3 regions of the Micromonospora sp. NPDC004551 genome follow, and region 3 is predicted to be linked to each of the others. Evidence: riboswitches for the same ligand, from Rfam matches in the RefSeq annotation. Region 3 holds a riboswitch; each other region holds the start of a gene.
What was found. A riboswitch is a leader RNA that binds a small molecule or an ion and turns the genes downstream of it on or off. The one in region 3 is predicted to bind cyclic di-AMP.

Region 1: linked by a shared signal. The riboswitch ahead of ABZW14_RS18615 (C39 family peptidase) and the one ahead of ABZW14_RS02245 (hypothetical protein) in region 3 are both predicted to bind cyclic di-AMP.
Region 2: linked by a shared signal. The riboswitch ahead of ABZW14_RS32395 (NlpC/P60 family protein) and the one ahead of ABZW14_RS02245 (hypothetical protein) in region 3 are both predicted to bind cyclic di-AMP.

What each region holds. Positions count from the first base shown of each region.
Region 1 is NZ_JBEXLM010000014.1:155,873-161,680, reverse strand. It holds gene ABZW14_RS18630 (acyltransferase) at 44-1,228, shown strand; gene ABZW14_RS18625 (hypothetical protein) at 1,357-1,821, shown strand; gene ABZW14_RS18620 (hypothetical protein) at 1,963-2,727, shown strand; cyclic di-AMP (ydaO/yuaA leader) riboswitch at 3,056-3,197, shown strand; gene ABZW14_RS18615 (C39 family peptidase) at 3,395-4,237, shown strand; gene ABZW14_RS18610 (alpha/beta fold hydrolase) at 4,343-5,095, shown strand; gene ABZW14_RS18605 (CDP-glycerol glycerophosphotransferase family protein) at 5,103-5,808, opposite strand, start outside.
Region 2 is NZ_JBEXLM010000048.1:6,172-11,979, reverse strand. It holds gene ABZW14_RS32400 (peptidoglycan recognition family protein) at 1-1,874, opposite strand, end outside; cyclic di-AMP (ydaO/yuaA leader) riboswitch at 2,117-2,252, shown strand; gene ABZW14_RS32395 (NlpC/P60 family protein) at 2,266-3,303, shown strand; gene dcd (dCTP deaminase) at 3,365-3,943, opposite strand; gene ABZW14_RS32385 (pyridoxamine 5'-phosphate oxidase family protein) at 4,022-4,567, shown strand; gene ABZW14_RS32380 (zinc metalloprotease) at 4,635-5,618, opposite strand.
Region 3 is NZ_JBEXLM010000001.1:450,041-455,848, reverse strand. It holds gene ABZW14_RS02280 (hypothetical protein) at 1-591, opposite strand, end outside; gene ABZW14_RS02275 (heavy-metal-associated domain-containing protein) at 627-836, opposite strand; gene ABZW14_RS02270 (metal-sensitive transcriptional regulator) at 989-1,288, shown strand; gene ABZW14_RS02265 (SHOCT domain-containing protein) at 1,436-1,648, shown strand; gene ABZW14_RS02260 (DUF305 domain-containing protein) at 1,700-2,326, opposite strand; gene ABZW14_RS02255 (hypothetical protein) at 2,408-2,833, opposite strand; gene ABZW14_RS02250 (YibE/F family protein) at 3,030-4,304, shown strand; cyclic di-AMP (ydaO/yuaA leader) riboswitch at 4,459-4,590, shown strand; gene ABZW14_RS02245 (hypothetical protein) at 4,594-5,613, shown strand; gene ABZW14_RS02240 (carbonic anhydrase) at 5,677-5,808, opposite strand, start outside.

The DNA.
Region 1 (5,808 bases), on a different contig from region 3:
CGCCGATCGGCGTCCGGGCATACCACCCGGTAGGGTGCCCCGGGTGACAAGCTCCCCGGCCGCCACCCGCGCCACCCGGCTGCCGTCGCTGACCGGGCTGCGTTGGATCGCCGCCCTGCTGGTCTTCGGTTTCCACGTCGGCACCATGGGGATCGTCGCCGAGCCCGACCTCCGGACGGTGGTGAACAAGGCGTTCAGCCTCGGCCTCTCCGGGGTGGAGTTCTTCTTCATCCTCAGTGGGTTCGTGCTGGTCTGGTCGTACCGCGACGGCGAGCCGCGACGCACCTTCCTGCGCCGCCGGGTCGCCAAGATCTACCCGAACCACCTGGTGACCTTCGTGGCGGCGCTGGCCGTCGCGTTCTGGTTCGCCGACCCGGTCGCACCGTGGGCCGCGATCGGCAACCTCTTCCTGGTGCAGGCCTGGATCCCGCTCGACGGCTACTTCTACAGCGTCAACAACGTGAGCTGGTCGCTCTCCTGCGAGCTGGCCTTCTACCTGTGCCTGCCGCTGGTGCTCCCGTGGCTGCGGCGGGCCCGCACCGGAGCGCTGTGGGCCGTGGTGGTCGCCGTGCCGCTGTTCATCCTGGCACTCTGGCCCGCCCAGCTCCTGGTGCCCGAGGAGAGCCGCTGGTGGTTCACCCAGATCTTCCCGGTCACCCGCTCCGCCGAGTTCTGGATGGGCGTGGCCGCGGCCGAGCTGCTGCGCCGGGGCCGCTGGCGGGGGCCGAACCTGACCGTGGCCAGCCTGCTCTTCGTCGCCACCTGGGTCGTCGCCGCGCTGTGGATCCGCGCCGAGTTCTGGGCGGCGTTGCTCGCGGCGGCGTACCTGCTGGTCATCGCCGCGGCGGCGGACGCCGACGTGCGGGGCCGGCGCACGCCGTGGCGGTCCCGCCCGATGGTCTGGCTCGGTGAGGTCTCCTTCGCCTTCTACCTGGTCCACGTGCTCGTCATGAAGACGCTGCTGCGGCTCACCGGTGACTGGGGGACCGGCCTGCCCGGGTGGTGGGGGCCGCTCGTGGTGCTCGTCTTCCTGCTGCTCAACCTCCTGCTCGCCGCGGCGCTGCACCGCTGGGTGGAGATGCCCCTGATGCGCCGCCTCGGCCCGGCGCGCCGGGCCCGTCCGGCGCCGGCCACCGCAGCACCGGCGCCCTCCGTCCCCGCCCCCCGCGCGGCCCCGGAAACGGCTGCCAGACCCGTCGAGTACGCCGGCCGGCGCGACCCCGGCTGAGCCGCGCACCCGCCTCCCGGCTTCGCCGCGTCCGCCGACCGTCCACCCTGGTCGGTGCCGCGTTTCCGGGTGGCGCGACACGCCCGGCGACCGGTGCGGTGTGGCGGCAGCGGCGCTAGTTTGTACCCGTGCTGCCGATCGCGCTCACCTGTCCCGTGTGGTGGGTGGCGCGCTGGACCGCCCGGACGCTGGCCACCCTGGCCGTGCTGGTCGCCTGCTCGTTCGGCGCGGCGACCCTGCCGCTCGGCGGGGCCGCGGCCCCGCCGGCGGCGCCCGCCGTGGTGGCCTCCGTCGAGGGTCCGGCCCTCCGGGCCGACGCCGGTCAGCACCTCCCGGCCGGAGCGGACGGGCGCGCCGCCGACGCGGTGCGCGGGGCGGCCCTCCGGGGCGGGGCCGTTGCCCCGGCCCTGCGGGACGACGCCGCCGACGGGCCGGCCCGGTCGGCCGGCGAGCCCGGGCCGGTGGCGGTGTTCATAGCCGTCACCCGGGAGGCGGACCGGGCCGTGTCCGGCACCGGCGCGGCCGGACGGCCTCTCGTCCTGGCGGGGCTGGTTCCCGCAACCGTCGGCTCCCGGGCACCGCCCGCCCGCTGACCCCCTCGCCCTCCCCACGCACCGAACCTCACCCCCGCACCCGCCCGTGAGCGGCCCGGCGGGACGCGTCGCCGCTGCGCCCGCCGCTCCCACGGGCCGTGCGGACACCTCTCCACCACGATCTCTCCCGTGAGGTGCGCCATGCCGCAGACCGTTCTCTACCGCTTCCTGACCGAGGTTCCCGAGGCCGCCGCGATCTGGTCGGCCCTGCTCCTGCTCGCCCTCGGCGTGCTCGCCGTGCTGGTCGCCCGCCCCGAGCGGGACGGGGCACCCGAGCCGGCCCCCGACCCGGCCGCCGACGAGGCCGCCCGCCGGGCCGACCTGCGCCGCTACGCCGACGAGGTGGCGGTGGCCGCCGCCGGGGCCCGGCAGACCGCCCGGCGGCGCCGGGAGCAGTGGCTCGCCGCCCACGACGAGGCCGACCGGGCCTGGCGGGCGTACGACGAGGCCGACACGGCCGCCCGCCGGCTCGCCGGCGCCGCCGCCCTGCCCGCCCCGCACACCCCGCGCACCCCCGCCGAGTACGCGGCCCGGGAGCGCTGGCTGCACCACACCGCCATGACGGCCCACTGGCGGGGCGACCTGAGCGCCCGCCAGCTCGCCGACGTCCTGGCCCACCGCAACGGGTGGGACCCGCGCCGGCACCCGGCCGAGCAGGAGATCGTCCTGGCCCGGGCGGTACGTGAGGGCCGCCGGGCCGGTTGGACGGCGGCCGCCGAGCGGGAGCGGCGGGCGTGGCGGGACGCCGAGCTGGCCGCCGAGGCGGCCCGCACCCTGGCCTCCGAGGCGTACGCGGCCACCGGCGCCCTCCGCCGCACCCCTGCGAACGACGGCACGGCGGCGCGCACGCCGGTCACCGCCACCGCCGTGGCCGGTGCACGCTGGCGCCCGGCCCGCGCCGGCTGAACCCGGGTCGACTCCCGGCTCGCGGGCGGGAATCGGCCGAATCGTTATCCGAAATCGGTGAGCCCGGTCACCCGGACCCCGGAAACGGTCATCGGGGGCAGGCGGTGCGATCGACCCCCGCAATTCCGGGTGGGCCGCCACCGGATGTCCGCTTTTCGCCGGACCGTGCCGCCGTAACTGCTCGTCCCATTGAGTGAAGTCAGTGACCGACTGTTCCGATATCCGTAGTGGTGCACGAGGTTTAAGCAGGTGAGAGCGCTTGGCAGGCGGCATACCCACCGGTAGTGTCGGCGCGTCCGGAGCGGTTTCCGATCGCAAGTGGCGACGCCGCGCCGACCCGCCTAATCGTGCTCTCACGAACCGGGGACCCACAGCAACACCGGGGTGAATCCGCGGGCCACGGCCCGGGGTAGGGCGAACTTCCCGCCCGAATCCGTCAGCTAACCCGGTCGGCGGTCATGGAAGGAGTGCCATTCCTCGTGCTCACCAGCCCCCGCTCGTCCCCCCGCCTCCGCGGCATCGTGGTGCCGGCGCTCGCCTGACGGCGACCGGATCCGGCAACCGTCCCGACCGCCCGGCCCCCCGGGCGATCCCCTTCCGCGGCGACCCGCCCCGCCAGCGCGCGTGAGTTCCTCCGCGCGTGGGGCCGGTGTGTGCCGCACGCTCCGTGGAGGAACCCGTGAAGCACCACCTGAAGCGTCAGTTGCGCCGCATCGTGACCGAACGTCCGTACCAGATCATCGCCGGCTCGGCCGCGGCGCTCGTCCTGGCCGGCGGCACCAGTGCCGCCCTCGCCGCCACCGACGACGCCCCGGTCCGCCAGGAGAACACCGCCGCGGTGGCCGAGCTGGGCTCCCGGCTCGGCGAGGTCGCGACCCGCGGTGAGGCCCGGGCCGCCGCCCCCTCGCCGTCCGTCTCCCCGAGCGCGTCGCCGTCGGCCGCGAAGGCCGCGGCCAAGGCCACCACCGACCCGGACACCACCCGGAAGGCCAAGCCGAAGCCGCCATCGACCAAGGTGCTCGACTACACCTACGAGGCGCAGACCGCCTACTGGAACTGCGGCCCGGCCGCGGTGCGCAACGCGCTCAGCGCGAGCGGCGTCGAGACCACCCAGGACGCGATGATCGCCCCGCTGAACGCCGGCGAGAACGGCACCAACTCCGCCGAGGACACCACCCGGGGTCTGAACCAGATGGTCAAGGGCAGCCCGTACCGGACCCACATGTTCGACGGCTCGGCGAGCCCGGCGGAGATGGACCAGCTCCAGGCGGACGTGGTCAAGGCGATCACCGACGGCCGGGGCGTGGTGGTCAACATCGCCGGCGACGCCACCGACACCGACGGTGGCTGGCACTCGTTCCCGGGCGGCCACTACATCGCCGTGGTCGGCTACAAGGACGACGGCCGCACCGTCCGGATCGCCGACTCGGCGAACGCGGCGCTGCCCGCGTACTGGATCAGCACCATCGACCTGGCGAACTGGGCCGCCACCCGCGGCTACTCCGCCTGATCGCACCTACCGTCGGGCACCGGCTCCACCGAGCCGGTGCCCGACGTCGTCCGCGCCGGTGTCCGCTCTCGCGCCCGGTGTCCGTCCGGTGGCACACTGCGCCGTATGGGCGACGAGACGGGTACCCGCCATCTGCTGCTGCTGCACGGCATGGGCGCCACCGGTGAGGTGTGGCTGCCCTGGGCGCCGCTGCTGGAGCGCTCCTGGGCGGGGCGCTGGCTCGCCCCCGACCTGGCCGGTCACGGCTGGTCGCCCCCGCTGCCCGGCTACTCCTTCGAGGCCCTGGCCCGGCGGGTCGTCGAGGGCCTCGGCCCGGTGGCCGACCGGCTCGGCCCCCGCGACCGGCTCGTGCTGCTCGGCCACTCGCTCGGCGGGGTGGTGGCGCTGGCGCTGGCCGCGCGGTCGCGGCGCCTGCCCGTCGACGCGGTGGTCGGGCTCGGCATCAAGGCCGTCTGGTCCCCGGCCGAGCTGGCGAAGGCCCGCGAGCTGGCCGACCGTCCGGTGACCTGGTTCGCCACCCGGGACGAGGCGGCCCGCCGCTACCTGCGGGTCTCCGGGCTGGCCGGGCTGTTCGCCCCCGACCATCCGGTCGTGGAGGCGGGGTTGCGCCGTGAGGACGGCCGCTGGCGCCTGGCCATGGACCCGGCCGCGTTCGCGGTGGGGGAGCCGCGGCTGCCCGCGCTGCTCGCCGCCACCGACGTCCCGGTGCTGCTGGCCCGCGGTGAGCAGGACCCGATGGTCAGCGACGCGCAGCTCAAGGAGCTGGGCGTTCCCGTGGCGACCCTGCCCGGCCTCGGCCACAACGCGCACGTCGAGGACCCGGCGGCGGTGCTCGCCCTCCTCGACGACTACCTCTGACCGCCCGTCAGGCGGTGGGGGAGGGCAGCGGCGCGTCGTCCCGCGGCGCGGGCACGGTCCGCTCCGGCGCGAGTTCCCGGCGGGCGGCGTCGAGGAAGACCTCGGCGTACGACTCGGCGGGGAAGTCGCCCAGGTAGCGGGATCGGGTGGCCCAGCGGGCCGCCGCCTTCGGGTCGGTCTCCAGCAGCTCGGTCAGCACCTCGTCCACGTTGGACATGTCCCGGCGCAGCACGTAGCCGGAGCCGGCCAGCGGGAACCGCTCGACGAAGTGCGCACCGTCGACGCCCATGTCGGTGACCGCGTACGGCTTGCCCGAGTAGAGCCAGTCGGAGATCACCCCGGAGACGTCCGAGACCAGCGCGTCGGCGCGGTTGACGCACTCGGTGAGGGTCAGCTCGCGGCCGGCCGCCGCGCCCCACAGGTGGGCCCGGCCGGTCCGGGCCCGGTCGGCGGCGAGCAGCTCGGTGAGGCGCGCGAGCTGCCGCGCCGAGGCCGGGTTCTGCGTGGTGTAAGGGTGCGCCCGCAGGATCACCGTCGCACCCCGGTCGAGCAGCCGGCGGATCACCGTCTCGGCCACCGGCAGCGAGCAGTAGTCGGCGTCGGCGTGGTGGCCCGTCCAGGTGGGGGTGTAGAGCACGGTCGGGTGGGCCGGGCCGGTGACGGGCTCCCGGCGTACCTCGATGGCCTCCACCTGGGGGCGGCCGACCACGACG
Region 2 (5,808 bases), on a different contig from region 3:
CCCGGTGCGGAGCCGTCGAAGGTGACGGCCCGGTAGTACTCGCCCGGCAGGACCCCGCCGACCACGTACCGCTGGCCCGCCGAGAGGGAGTACTGCAGCGGAGAGATGGTCTGGTACGGCACCCCGGCCGGGTAGGCCGCCTGCTCGGGGTAGGCGCGCCCGTACACCCGGATGGTGGTCTTCCCGGGCTTGGGGGTCACCACGAAGCCGTTCGCCCACTTGGCCGTCGGTGCGGAGGCCGGGTTGTAGAACCACGCCTTCTGGTTGAGGTACCAGATGGCGGTCCAGTCGCCCTGGATGTCCGCGAGGGCGTACGTCTGGCCGGCCGAGGCGCGCGCGCCGTGGTCGGAGATGTACATGGTGTCCGGCGTGCCGTTCGGTCGCAGACCGAGGTCGTTGACCAGCGGGGCGGTGGCGCTCGGCGCGGTCCGCAGGATCACCGCCGAGGAGCCGCGCAGCGGGCACGGCGCGGCCGGCGGCGTCGGCTTCGGCACACCCGGCGGCTGCTGGTTGCAGCCGGTGAAGGCCGGCTGGTTGGTGGCGAAGTCCGGGTCGATCGTGACCAGGCCGGTGTGCGGCGTGCCGGTGGAGTGGAACGGCGCCTTCATGAGATCGAAGTAGTGCGACCAGTCCCAGTAGGGGCCCGGGTCCCAGTGCATGCCGGCCACGGTGCCGGCGGTGGTGCCGGGCACGTTGTCGTGGCCGATGATGTGCTGCCGGTCCAGCGGGATCTGGAACTTCAGCGCCAGGTGCCGGACCAGCTTGGCCGAGGTCCGGTACATCGCCTCGGTGTACCAGGTGCCGTGGCCGGCGAAGCCCTCGTGCTCCAGGCCGATGGACTTGGCGTTGACGTACCAGTTGCCCGCGTGCCAGCCCACGTCCTTGGCCTTGATGTGCTGGGCCACGTACCCGTCCACCGAGCGCAGCGTGTAGTGCCAGCCCAGGTAGGTCGGGTCCTTCACCAGGTTCACGCTCGGGCCGAAGTAGCCCTCGGTGTCGTGGATGACGATGTACTCGATCTTCTGCTGGGCCGGCCGGTTGCCGAGGTCGTGGTTGCCGTAGTCGCCGGCTCCCGGGCCGTACTTCTGGTACGGGGCCGGGATCCACTCGCAGGCGAGGCGGACCGGGCACTCCAGGCCGTCCGGCCGCTCGGCGCGGCGGAGGCCCAGCTTGTGCAGCCCGGACTGGTCCGGCGTCACCGTGGTGGCGGCCAGGGTCACCCGCTGGCCGTCGTCGGTGGTGCGGGCCGCGCCCAGGCCGAGCTGGTCGTAGACCTCGTCGGCGAAGGCCGCCGCCGCGTCCTCGGTGTCCGCGCCGGAGTACCGGGCCACCGCGCTGTACCAGGCCGCCGGGTCGGTGCCGGCGCCGACCGGCGCACCCAGTTCCTTCTGGTACGAGGCGAGCAGCGCCGCCCCGCCCCGGATGTTCGCGGCCGCGTCGGTCCGCAGCGTCTCCTCGGCGAGGCCGGTGAGTGCCGCGGCGGCGTCGAGCGTCTGCAGGGACGCCTGCGGCAGCACGTCCTCCGCCGGTGCGGCCGCGATGGCCGGGTCGAGGGTGAGCGGGCGGGAGTCGTCGCCCCTCGGGTCCTCGCCCTCGTCGACGTGGCCGCTGGCCGGGGTCGCGAGGACGTGCTGGGCGTCGGTGAGGTGCATCGGGCCGTAGCCGCCGCTGGTGCTCGGCTGACCCGTGTGGGTGTCCCAGCGCGACTCCAGGTACGAGACGCTGAGCAGGACGCTCTGCGGCACGCCGTACTCCGCTGCTGCGGCGGCGTACTGGTCCTGGCGGTCGCCGGCGGGTTGGGTGAGCGGTTCGGCGGCGACCGGTCCGGTCGCCACCAGTGCGGTGGCAGCCGCGACGGCGGCTGCCAGCAGCATCCGTCTGCCCGACGGTGGGGGTGAGAGGTGCATCGAACCTCCAGACAGGGATGGGGGTCACTGCGATCCCCACCCTCACCCCGCACACCCTCCGGGTCAATACCTTTCCACAAAGTAATCTCGTGTGAAGAAAACCTTCACGTACGGAGTGTCACGGCCTGTTGGGTTGCGGAACGATAACGACGCTCTCTACTCTGGTCAATCGTCGACCGCCAGCTTCACCGTCCAGCCCGGGTGGTGACGGTCCGACACCGCCGAGTCGCCTCCGGGCGAGCCGGGGACCCAGGTACCTGGGGTGAATCCGCAGCCACTGCGGTAGGGCGGCTCCCTTCCCGCCCGAACCCGTCAGCTAACTCGGTAGGCGGCCAGGAAGAAGGAGTACGGAAGCCCGGTGGCACGCCATGCCCCGCGGCCACCGTCGGGCCGGTCGGTCGACCGCTCGACGGCTGCGCCGCGTTCCCGCTGGTCCCGCTTCACCACCGCCCTGGCCGCCCTGGTCGGCACCGCCGTCGTCCTGACCGGCGGCGCCACGGCGGCACACGCCGACCCGTCGGTCGCCGAGATCGAGCGCCAGATCGACCAGGACTGGAACAAGCTCGAACCGATCATCGAACAGGTCAACGCCACCCGCGAGCAGCTCGCCGCCAAGCGGAAGCAGGCCGCCGCGCTCGCCCGGCAGATCGCCCCGCTCGAGGCGCGGGTCGACGCCGCCCTCGGTCAGGTGGGCGGGCTCGCCGCCGACGCGTACAAGGGCGACAACAACCTCTCCACCGTCAACGCGCTGCTCGGCAGCCGGTCACCGAGCGACCTCGTGGACGGCCTCCAACTGCTCGACCGCTTCGCGCACCGCCAGCAGGAGCAGGTCCACGCCGTTGCCGAGCTGCGCGACGAACTGGCCGCCAAGAAGCGGCCACTCGACGAAATGATCACCGGGCTGGCGCGCACCGAGGCCCAGCTCGCGGCCAAGAAGAAGCAGATCGACGCCGAGATCGCCAAGCTGCAGAAGCTGCGCCTCAAGGTCTACGGCAACGGTGGCGGCGGGCCCCTGCGCCCGGCGCCCTGCCCCGCCGGCTACCCCGGTGGCCCGGCCGGCATCGCGGTCAAGTTCGCCTGCGCCCAGATCGGCAAGATCTATGTCTGGGGCGCCGCCGGGCCGGACCACTACGACTGCTCGGGCCTCACCATGGCGGCCTGGGCGAAGGCCGGCGTCTCGCTGCCGCACAACGCGCGGCAGCAGCACGACGTGACCAGGCGGGTGAGCCGGAGCGAGCTGCGCGCCGGCGACCTCGTCTTCTACTACAGCGACCTGCACCACGTCGCCATGTACGTCGGCGACGGCTGGGTGGTGCACGCCTCCCAGTCCGGCAAGCCGATCACGATGAAGCGCGTCGACGACGGCCAGATCAACAGCTACGGCCGCCCGGGCTGATGTGCGGGCCGGGGTCCCCGCGTGGCGGGGGCCCCGGTGCCGTCACTCAGGTGCGGGTCGGTCAGCGCGTCGGCCAGGTGCGCCAGTTCTGCCAGGACCGGCTCGGGGTGGGCCCGCGCTGGCCCTGGTAGCGGGAGCCGTAGACGGCCGAGCCGTACGGGTGCTCGGCCGGCGAGGAGAGCCGGAAGATGCAGAGCTGGCCGATCTTCATGCCCGGCCAGAGTGTGATCGGCAGGTTGGCCACGTTGGACAGCTCCAGCGTGACGTGCCCGGAGAAGCCCGGGTCGATGAAACCGGCGGTCGAGTGGGTGAGCAGACCGAGGCGGCCCAGGCTGGACTTGCCCTCCAAGCGGCCGGCGAGCTGGTCGCCCAGCGAGATCACCTCCAGCGTGGAGGCGAGCACGAACTCGCCCGGGTGCAGCACGAACGGCTGGCCCTCGGGCACCTCCACCATCGAGGTGAGGTCGTCCTGCTGCACGGACGGGTCGATGTGCGTGTAGAGATGGTTGTTGAAGACCCGGAACAGCCGGTCCAGGCGGACGTCGATGCTGGACGGCTGCACCAGCGTGGGCTCGAAGGGCTCCAGCGCGAGCGTGCCCGCCTTGATCTCGGAGACCAGGTCGCGGTCGGAGAGCAGCATCGGAACACCATAGCGACCGGTACGGGTGACCTGCGTGTCGGACTACATCTTCGTACACGTGTTCGATAGAATGTCCGCATGGCATCCTGGTCCGAATTCGCCGCCGACGAGCCCCGCCTCGCCGACGAGATCCGCCTCCTGTTGCAGCAGTACGGGCCGGGTTTCGGCTACCTCGCCACGGTCCGCGCCGACGGCGGCCCGCGAGTGCACCCGGTCTCCCCGGTCATCACCGACGACGGGCTCTGGTGCTTCGTCATCGACTCGCCCAAGCGCCGCGACCTCGAACGCGACGGCCGCTACGCGCTGCACTCCTTCCCGCCGGAGGAGCGCGACGACGAGGCCTATGTGGCCGGCCGGGCCCGCCCGGTGACCGACCCGGCGACGGTCGCCCGGGTGGCCCGCATCGGCCGGGCCGCGCCGCAGGGCGACTGGCGGCTGTTCGAGTTCACGGTCGACGTGGCGATGCTGACCCGCCGTGACCAGGTGGCCCGCCCCGGCGCCGGTCGGCCGGAGGTGCGCGTCTGGCTCGACTCGGGAGCCGCCGCGCCCGCCCGGCGTGACCCGCTCGCGCCCGAAGGCCGGCGGGGCCGGCACGGCTTCGACACCCGCCGCCCGGCGGCCTGACCGCGAAAACACCGGTGCCGGCCCCGTCCGAGGACGGAACCGGCACCGGTGTTGTGGTGCGGGGCGTTCAGGCCGCGCGGTAGGCGTTCCACGCGGTCAGCATGCGGCTCGCCTGACCAGGGGTGAACTGGTACATGCACGAGTCGTAGGTGTAGTCCATGAAGTTGGTGATCGGGTCCAGGCCGGCCGTGGTGCAGGTGTCGCGACCGGTCGGGCACTCGAAGGCCGGCGAGGCCTCGGCCGGGGTGTCGGAGACGCTGTCACCCGAGCCCGAGCAGCCACCCTGGAAGGTGTGGTAGAGGTTCAGCCAGTGGCCGATCTCGTGCGTGCCGGTGTCGCCCTGGTTGTAGTTGGTGGCGGTGCCACCCGGCAGCGACTCGCTCAGCGCGACCACGCCGTCCATGCTGTTCAGCTTGCGCTGCGGGAAGGTCGCCCAGCCGAGCAGGTCGTCGCTCAGCTCGCCCAGGTAGATGTTCAGGGTGTTCTTGCCGCCCTCGCGCAGCGTGCTCTTCATCGAGCGCTCGGCGGAGGAGCCCTGGACGATCGGGTACCAGGCGGCGTTGGTGACGTGGTGCACCTTCGTGAGCTGGAAGCTGAAGGCGGTCGCGGCGCCACCGGTGGAACCGGCGTACGCCTTGTTCAGCACGTCGATCTGCTGGGTCACCATCGAGTCCGGGATGTTGCCACCGGCCCGGGTGCTGTCCCGCTGGATGACGTGGACGACGACGGGGATGGTCACCGTGGCCAGCGTGGTGGCTCCGGCGCCGGTGCGGAAGTTGGCCCGCTCACGCAGCGCGGCCGCGAGGTCGGCGTCGCGCTCGCGGACCTGCTTGGCGGTCAGCTCGTTCGGGTCCAGCTTGGCGTGTCCGCCCTTCTTCACCCGCGCGTCCGAATGGACGTCGGCCGGCGAGGCGCAGGAGCCGGACGGCGCGGCCGAGAAGGCGGAAGCTGCGGGGACGACGCCGACGGCGGCGGTGCTGAGCAGCAGCGCGAGGGTCGTCGACGCGACGCCGGCGGTACGCCGGGTCAGCAGGTTGGGACGCAGTCCCATGGGCCCACCTCTTTCTGCGGGCATGGCAGGGGGTGTGTCACGCCCGGTCGGAGAACGTGGAGGAGACGTTACATCCCATCGACGGATTTGAGAACGGCCATATGTTGCCGGGAGGAAACATGCTGTGCTGGCCGATACCTGCTCCGCTGCGGGTGGCGCTTGATCGACACGTGGGACGGCCGCGGGGGTA
Region 3 (5,808 bases):
GGTGAGGGTGACCGTGTAGCCGTCGACCGTGGTGCTGGTCGCGGGGGCGGGCAGCGGCCGGTGTTCCAGCGCGCCGGGGACGGTGACGTCGACCCCGAGGGTGAGCGGCTCGCCGCCGGTCGGGGTGAAGTCGGCGAACGCCCGCCAGACGCCGGGCCCGGCGAGCGGCGAGGCGACCCGCCAGGTGCCGTCGGCGGAGAGCTCCGGGTGGACGTGCCGGAAGCCGGACAGGTCCCGGCGGGCGACGATCAGGTGCATCTGCTTGTCGTGCGCCACGTCGTAGCGGGTGACGGGCCGGCCGTCCGGGCCGGTGATCCGGAAGGCGAACTCGCCCGCCGGGGCGGTCACCTGCTGGAGCGTGTAGCCGCGGTCGGAGACGAGCAGCCCGCCGGGCAGGTGGGCGGTGTCGGTGGCCGCGTGGCCCCCGTCGCCGTGGTCGGATGCGCCGGAGTCGTGGCCGCCGTCGGTGGCGTCGTGGCGGGTCTCGGCGGCCGGGGTGACGGGGCCGGCCGCGTGGCCGACCCCGTACGCCGTGCCGAACACCGCCGCGAGACCGAGGGCGAAGCCGCTCAGCTTCGTCGCCGTGTTCATCGTGGTACCTCGGTTTCTTCGGGTCCGCGGACCCGTCACGCCCCGACGAGGTCGTAACCGGCCTCGTCCACGGCGGCGCGAACGGTGTCCGTGTCCAACGGGCTCTGACTGGTGACGGTGACCCGGCCGGAGGCCAGGTCGACCTGGACGTCGGTGACGCCCGGCAGCGCGCTCACCTCGGTGCTGACCGAGTTGACGCAGTGCCCGCAGGTCATGCCCTGCACCTGGTACGTGGTGGTGACCATCCCGAATCTCCTTTCCCGCCGCCTCCAGCATATACCCCCGGGGGGTAATGTCAGGAGACACGGCTGCCCGTCGTCGTACCGTTACCCGGTGGGGGTATCGGCTACGTCAAGGACCGTACCATACCCCCGAGGGGTACGGTATCCTTGACGTCATGACCGCACCGACGACCCCGACCCGGGGCTACACCGCCAGCAAGGACCAGCTGCTCGCGCGGCTCCGCCGCATCGAGGGCCAGGTCCGCGGCATCGAGAAGATGGTCGAGGACGACCGCTACTGCATCGACGTGCTGACCCAGATCTCCGCCATTCAGGCCGCACTGGACAAGGTCGGCCTCGGCCTGCTCGACGGGCACGCCCGGCACTGCATGCACGAGGGCGCCGCCGAGGGCCGCGCCGACGAGATGGCCTCCGAGATGATGGCCGCCGTCGGCCGCCTGATGAAGCGCGGCTGACCAGGACGTCCGGCCCCGCAGCTCGGGTCCATCGGCCCGGCCGCCGGGCCCACCTCCGCCGTACGTTCGAGGTGGCGACCGGGACCGGCGCCGACGAGCGGCACCGGACCGGCCGACCCTCGGGACACCGGATCGGAGGGCGGCCGGATGATGTGGAACGGCCCGATGATGGGCTGGATGTGGGCCTGGTCCCTGCTGGGGCTGCTGGTGCTGGTGGGACTCGTCTGGCTGGTGATCCGGCTCACCGGGCCGGCCGCGGGTGCCCTGCCGTCCTCGGCCCGTCGCATCCTCGACGAGCGGTACGCCCACGGCGAGATCGACGACGAGGAGTACCGCCGCCGTCGCGCCGGCCTGGCCTGACCGGTGCGGGTGCCCCGCCGCGAGCGGCCGGGCACCCGCACCGTCACCGGCTCAGAGCCGGTCGAGCAGCTTCCGCATGGCGTCGATCTCGCCCTGCTGGGTGGTGACGATCTGCCGGGCGAGGGCCGTGGCGTCCGGGTGGACGCCGCGGGCGATCTCCTCCTCCGCCATGGTGATGGCGCCCTCGTGGTGGGCGATCATCATGGTCAGGAACTGCCGGTCGAAGTCGGTGCCCGACGCCGCGGCCAGCTTCGCCAGGTCGGCCCCGGACATCATCCCGGGCATGCCGTGATCCATCCCCGGCATGCCGTGCCCGGCGCTCGCCGAGGGCACCGGCCGGCCCCAGGCGGCGAGCCAGCCGGTCATGGTGGCGATCTCCGGCGCCTGGGCCGCCTTGATCTGCGCGGCCAGCCGCTTCACCTCCGGGTCGCCGGCCCGGGTCTCCGCCAGCCCGGACATCTCCACGGCCTGCTGGTGATGCGGAATCATCATCTGCGCGAACATCACGTCCGCGGCGTCGAACGAGGCCGAGGCCCCGGCGGCGGGCGTGCCGGTCGCGGCCGACGGATCGTGGCCGGCGGTCGGGTGGTCCGCGCCACCGCAGGCGGACAGGACGAACGCGGCCGTGAGCGCGGCGCCGGCCAGGGCGGCCGGGCGCGCGAGGGTACGAGTGAACACGAGTGAGCCTTTCGGGTGTCGGAACGTACGCAGCGGTCGGCGGACGCGCGAACCGGTGGTCCGGTCCCCGCGTCGGGCGTCCTATCTGCGCAGCACCGACGTCGTCGCCAGGCGTAGCCCGTGGGGCCGGGGCGGCGGGGCCCGGGGACCGGCGGCGGGCCGGCGCGGGCCACGGACCGCCGGGAAGCCGCCCCGCGACCCGGCCCTTAGCAGCACGGCGAGCAGCAGCACGACGGCGAACGCGCCCAGCACGGCCAGGCAGACGCTCCACCCGGACGGGTCACCGCCCGGGTGGGTCAGCGGCAGCGCGCGCACCGGGCAGCCGTCGCCCGTGCAGTCCGCGAGGGTGGCGGCCCCTCCGGTGTGCCCGACGGCGTGGGCGACCGGCCGTTCCGCCGGCTCGTGCCCGCCGTGGCCGAGGGTGTGCATCGCGGTCAACCCGACCAGCGTGCCGAGCAGCAGCAGGATTCGGGCCCAGCGCCCGCTCACCGCCGTCCGCATCGCCACACCCTCACGGTAGCCAACCGACCGGGCGCCCCGGCCGGGAACCGCCGCCGGTCGCGTCCTCGGTGCGCGCCGGCCCGCCTGGCTACCATTCCGGGCGACGACCCCGGCCTGCGTCGCTCCGCGGGCACCCGGGCCGACCGGTGAACCGACCGGCCCGGTGAGACCTGTCCCGTCGCGAATCGTTGGGAGAGACGCCATGGGCGCCGACCACACCCGTCCCGCGCCGTCCGCCCCGCCGGGCGTACGGCGGATCCTTGTCGCGACGGTGGTGCCGCTCTTCCTGATCACCGTGGTCGCCGCGCTGGTGCTCTGGCCCCGACAGGGCCCGGACCCTGCGGACGCGCCGGCACTGCCCCGCTACCACGGCACGGTGACCCGGGTGGTGACCGTGCCGTGCCCACCGACTCCCGAGACGCCGGAGGGCGGGTCCGCCGGCCCGTGCGGGACGGTGACCGTCAGCGCCGAGCAGGGTCCGGACGCCGGCCGGCAGGTCGAGACGCCGGTGCCCTCCGGCCCCGGCGCGCCCCGCGTCGAGGTCGGCGACAAGGTGATCCTGGTCGAGCTGACCGACCCGGCCGATCCGGCGATGAAGACCTACAACATCGCCGAGCACCGGCGCGGCACGCTGGTCTGGCTGGCGGCGCTGTTCGCCGTGGCGATCGTGGCGTTCGGCCGCTGGCGCGGGCTGGCCGCGCTCGGCGGGCTGGTGGCGAGCTTCGCCATCCTGCTCGGTTTCGTGCTGCCCGGCATCGGCGCCGGCCAGCCGCCGCTGCTGATGGCGATCGTCGGGGCCGCGCTGATCATGTTCGTGGTGCTCTACCTGACCCACGGGATCACCGCGCAGACCTCGGTGGCCGTGCTCGGCACGCTCGGCAGCCTGGTGCTGACCGGGGTCCTCGGCACCCTGGCCACCGCCGCCACCCACCTGACCGGCTTCGGCAGCGAGGACGCGACCACCCTGTCGATGCTCCAGCGCGACGTGGACCTGCACGGGCTGCTGCTGGCCGGGATCGTCATCGGCTCGCTCGGCGTGCTGGACGACGTCACGGTCACCCAGGCGGCCACGGTCACCGAGCTGGCCCATGCCAACCCCACGCTCTCCCGCCGGCACCTCTACCGGGCGGCAACCCGGGTGGGCCGGGCGCACATCGCGTCCACGGTCAACACCATCGTGCTGGCGTACGCGGGCGCCTCGCTGCCGTTGCTGCTCCTGCTCGTCGCCGACTCGCGGCCGGTGAGCGAGATCCTCACGAGCGAGTTCCTGGCCCAGGAGATCGTCCGCAGCGCGGTGGCCACGCTCGGCCTGATCGCGGCCGTACCGCTGACCACCGGACTGGCGGCCGTGGTCACCACGGCCGGGCGGCGCACCACCGCGGGCCCGGTGGCGCCCCCGGCCCCGCGGCCGCCGGAGGCCAGGGACGAGGCGCTGGAGGCGCTGGGCGGCGACAGGAGCACGGAGGCCGCATGGTGACACTCCGCAGCGTGACGGCGGATTTCAAACGCGATCCTGGTCACGCATTGCGAGGACGAATTCTCGCTATTGGTCGGCTTCCGGACGTAGAACACCGAGAGGAGTCTCGGGTAACCTCGCTGCCGGTCACCGCCGAAGGCGCGCACCCGCGCCAGCGGTGCCGCCGCCCAATCGCCCGCGGGCGAGCCGGGGAACCAGGTACATGGGGTGAATCCGCGCGAGCGGTAGGGGCCACTTCCGTCCCGAACCCGGCAGCTAACCCGGTCGGCGGCCGACGGAAGGGAACACTGTGACGGCACCCCTGCGCCGCTGGCTGACCCCCGTGGTGGCCGTGCTCGCCGCGCTCACCGTGCTGGCCGGGCCGACCCCGGCGATGGCGGCCCCGAGCAACCCCACCCCCTCGGGGCACTCCGAGGACGACGACGACCCTCTCATCACCGAGGCCATCGACAGCGCCAACCGGGCCTACCTCCAGGCCAAGGCGAAGCTCGACAAGTCGCGCAAGCGCCAGCTCCAGCTCGCCCTCGAGGTGAAGGCGGCGCAGGGCGAGCTCGACGCGCTGAGCCCGCAGGTGGCCCAGATGGCCGCGCAGTCCTACCGGACCGGCCGGATGGGTGCCATGGCCATGCTCATGGAGAGCAACAGTCCCGACTCGTTCGTCCGGCGGGTCGCCGCCCTCGACGAGCTGAACCTGCTGAACGCGCAGAAGCTCGCCGCCATCAACGCGGCGAAGAACCGCGCCGAGCAGGCCAAGATCGCGCTCGACGCCGAGGTGCGCGAGCAGGAGAAGCAGAAGAACGCGATGGCCCGCGAGAAGGCCGAGACGGAGAAGGCGCTGAAGCTGGTCGGCGGGCTCGGTTTCACCGGCGGCCTGGTCGCCGCCACCTCGCCGGTCGCCCGGATCGGTCCCGGCCGGACGGCCGACGGCGACTGGAAGCCGGAGTCGTGCAGCGAGAACGACCCGACCACCTCGGGCTGCATCACCCCCCGCACGCTCCACGCCTACAAGGAGGTCAAGCGGGCCGGCTTCAACCGCTTCGTGGGCTGCTACCGCCCGGGCGGGCCGTGGGAGCACCCCAAGGGCCGGGCCTGCGACTGGTCCCTCCAGAACAGCGGCTTCTCCCCGTGGCGCACGAAGGACCAGCGGATGTACGGCAACAACGTCGCCGCCTTCCTCATCCGTAACGCCGACCGGCTGGGCATCTACTACGTGATCTGGAACCGGCAGATCTGGTTCCCGGCCACCGGCTGGAAGTCCTACAGCGGGCCCTCCAACCACACCGACCACGTGCACATGTCGCTGCTCTGACGACGTACGCACACGAAGGGCCGGCCCGCGACGCGGGCCGGCCCTTCGGCGTTCTCGGGTGGGTCAGCCGGCCAGCGCCGGGTCGGCGGGTGCGGCCGGGGCGGGCACCGGGGTGGCCGGCGAACCGGCCGGGGCCTCGGCCACCGTGCGCACCTCGCCCGCGCTGAGCCGGTACGACAGGCCGACCACCGTGCA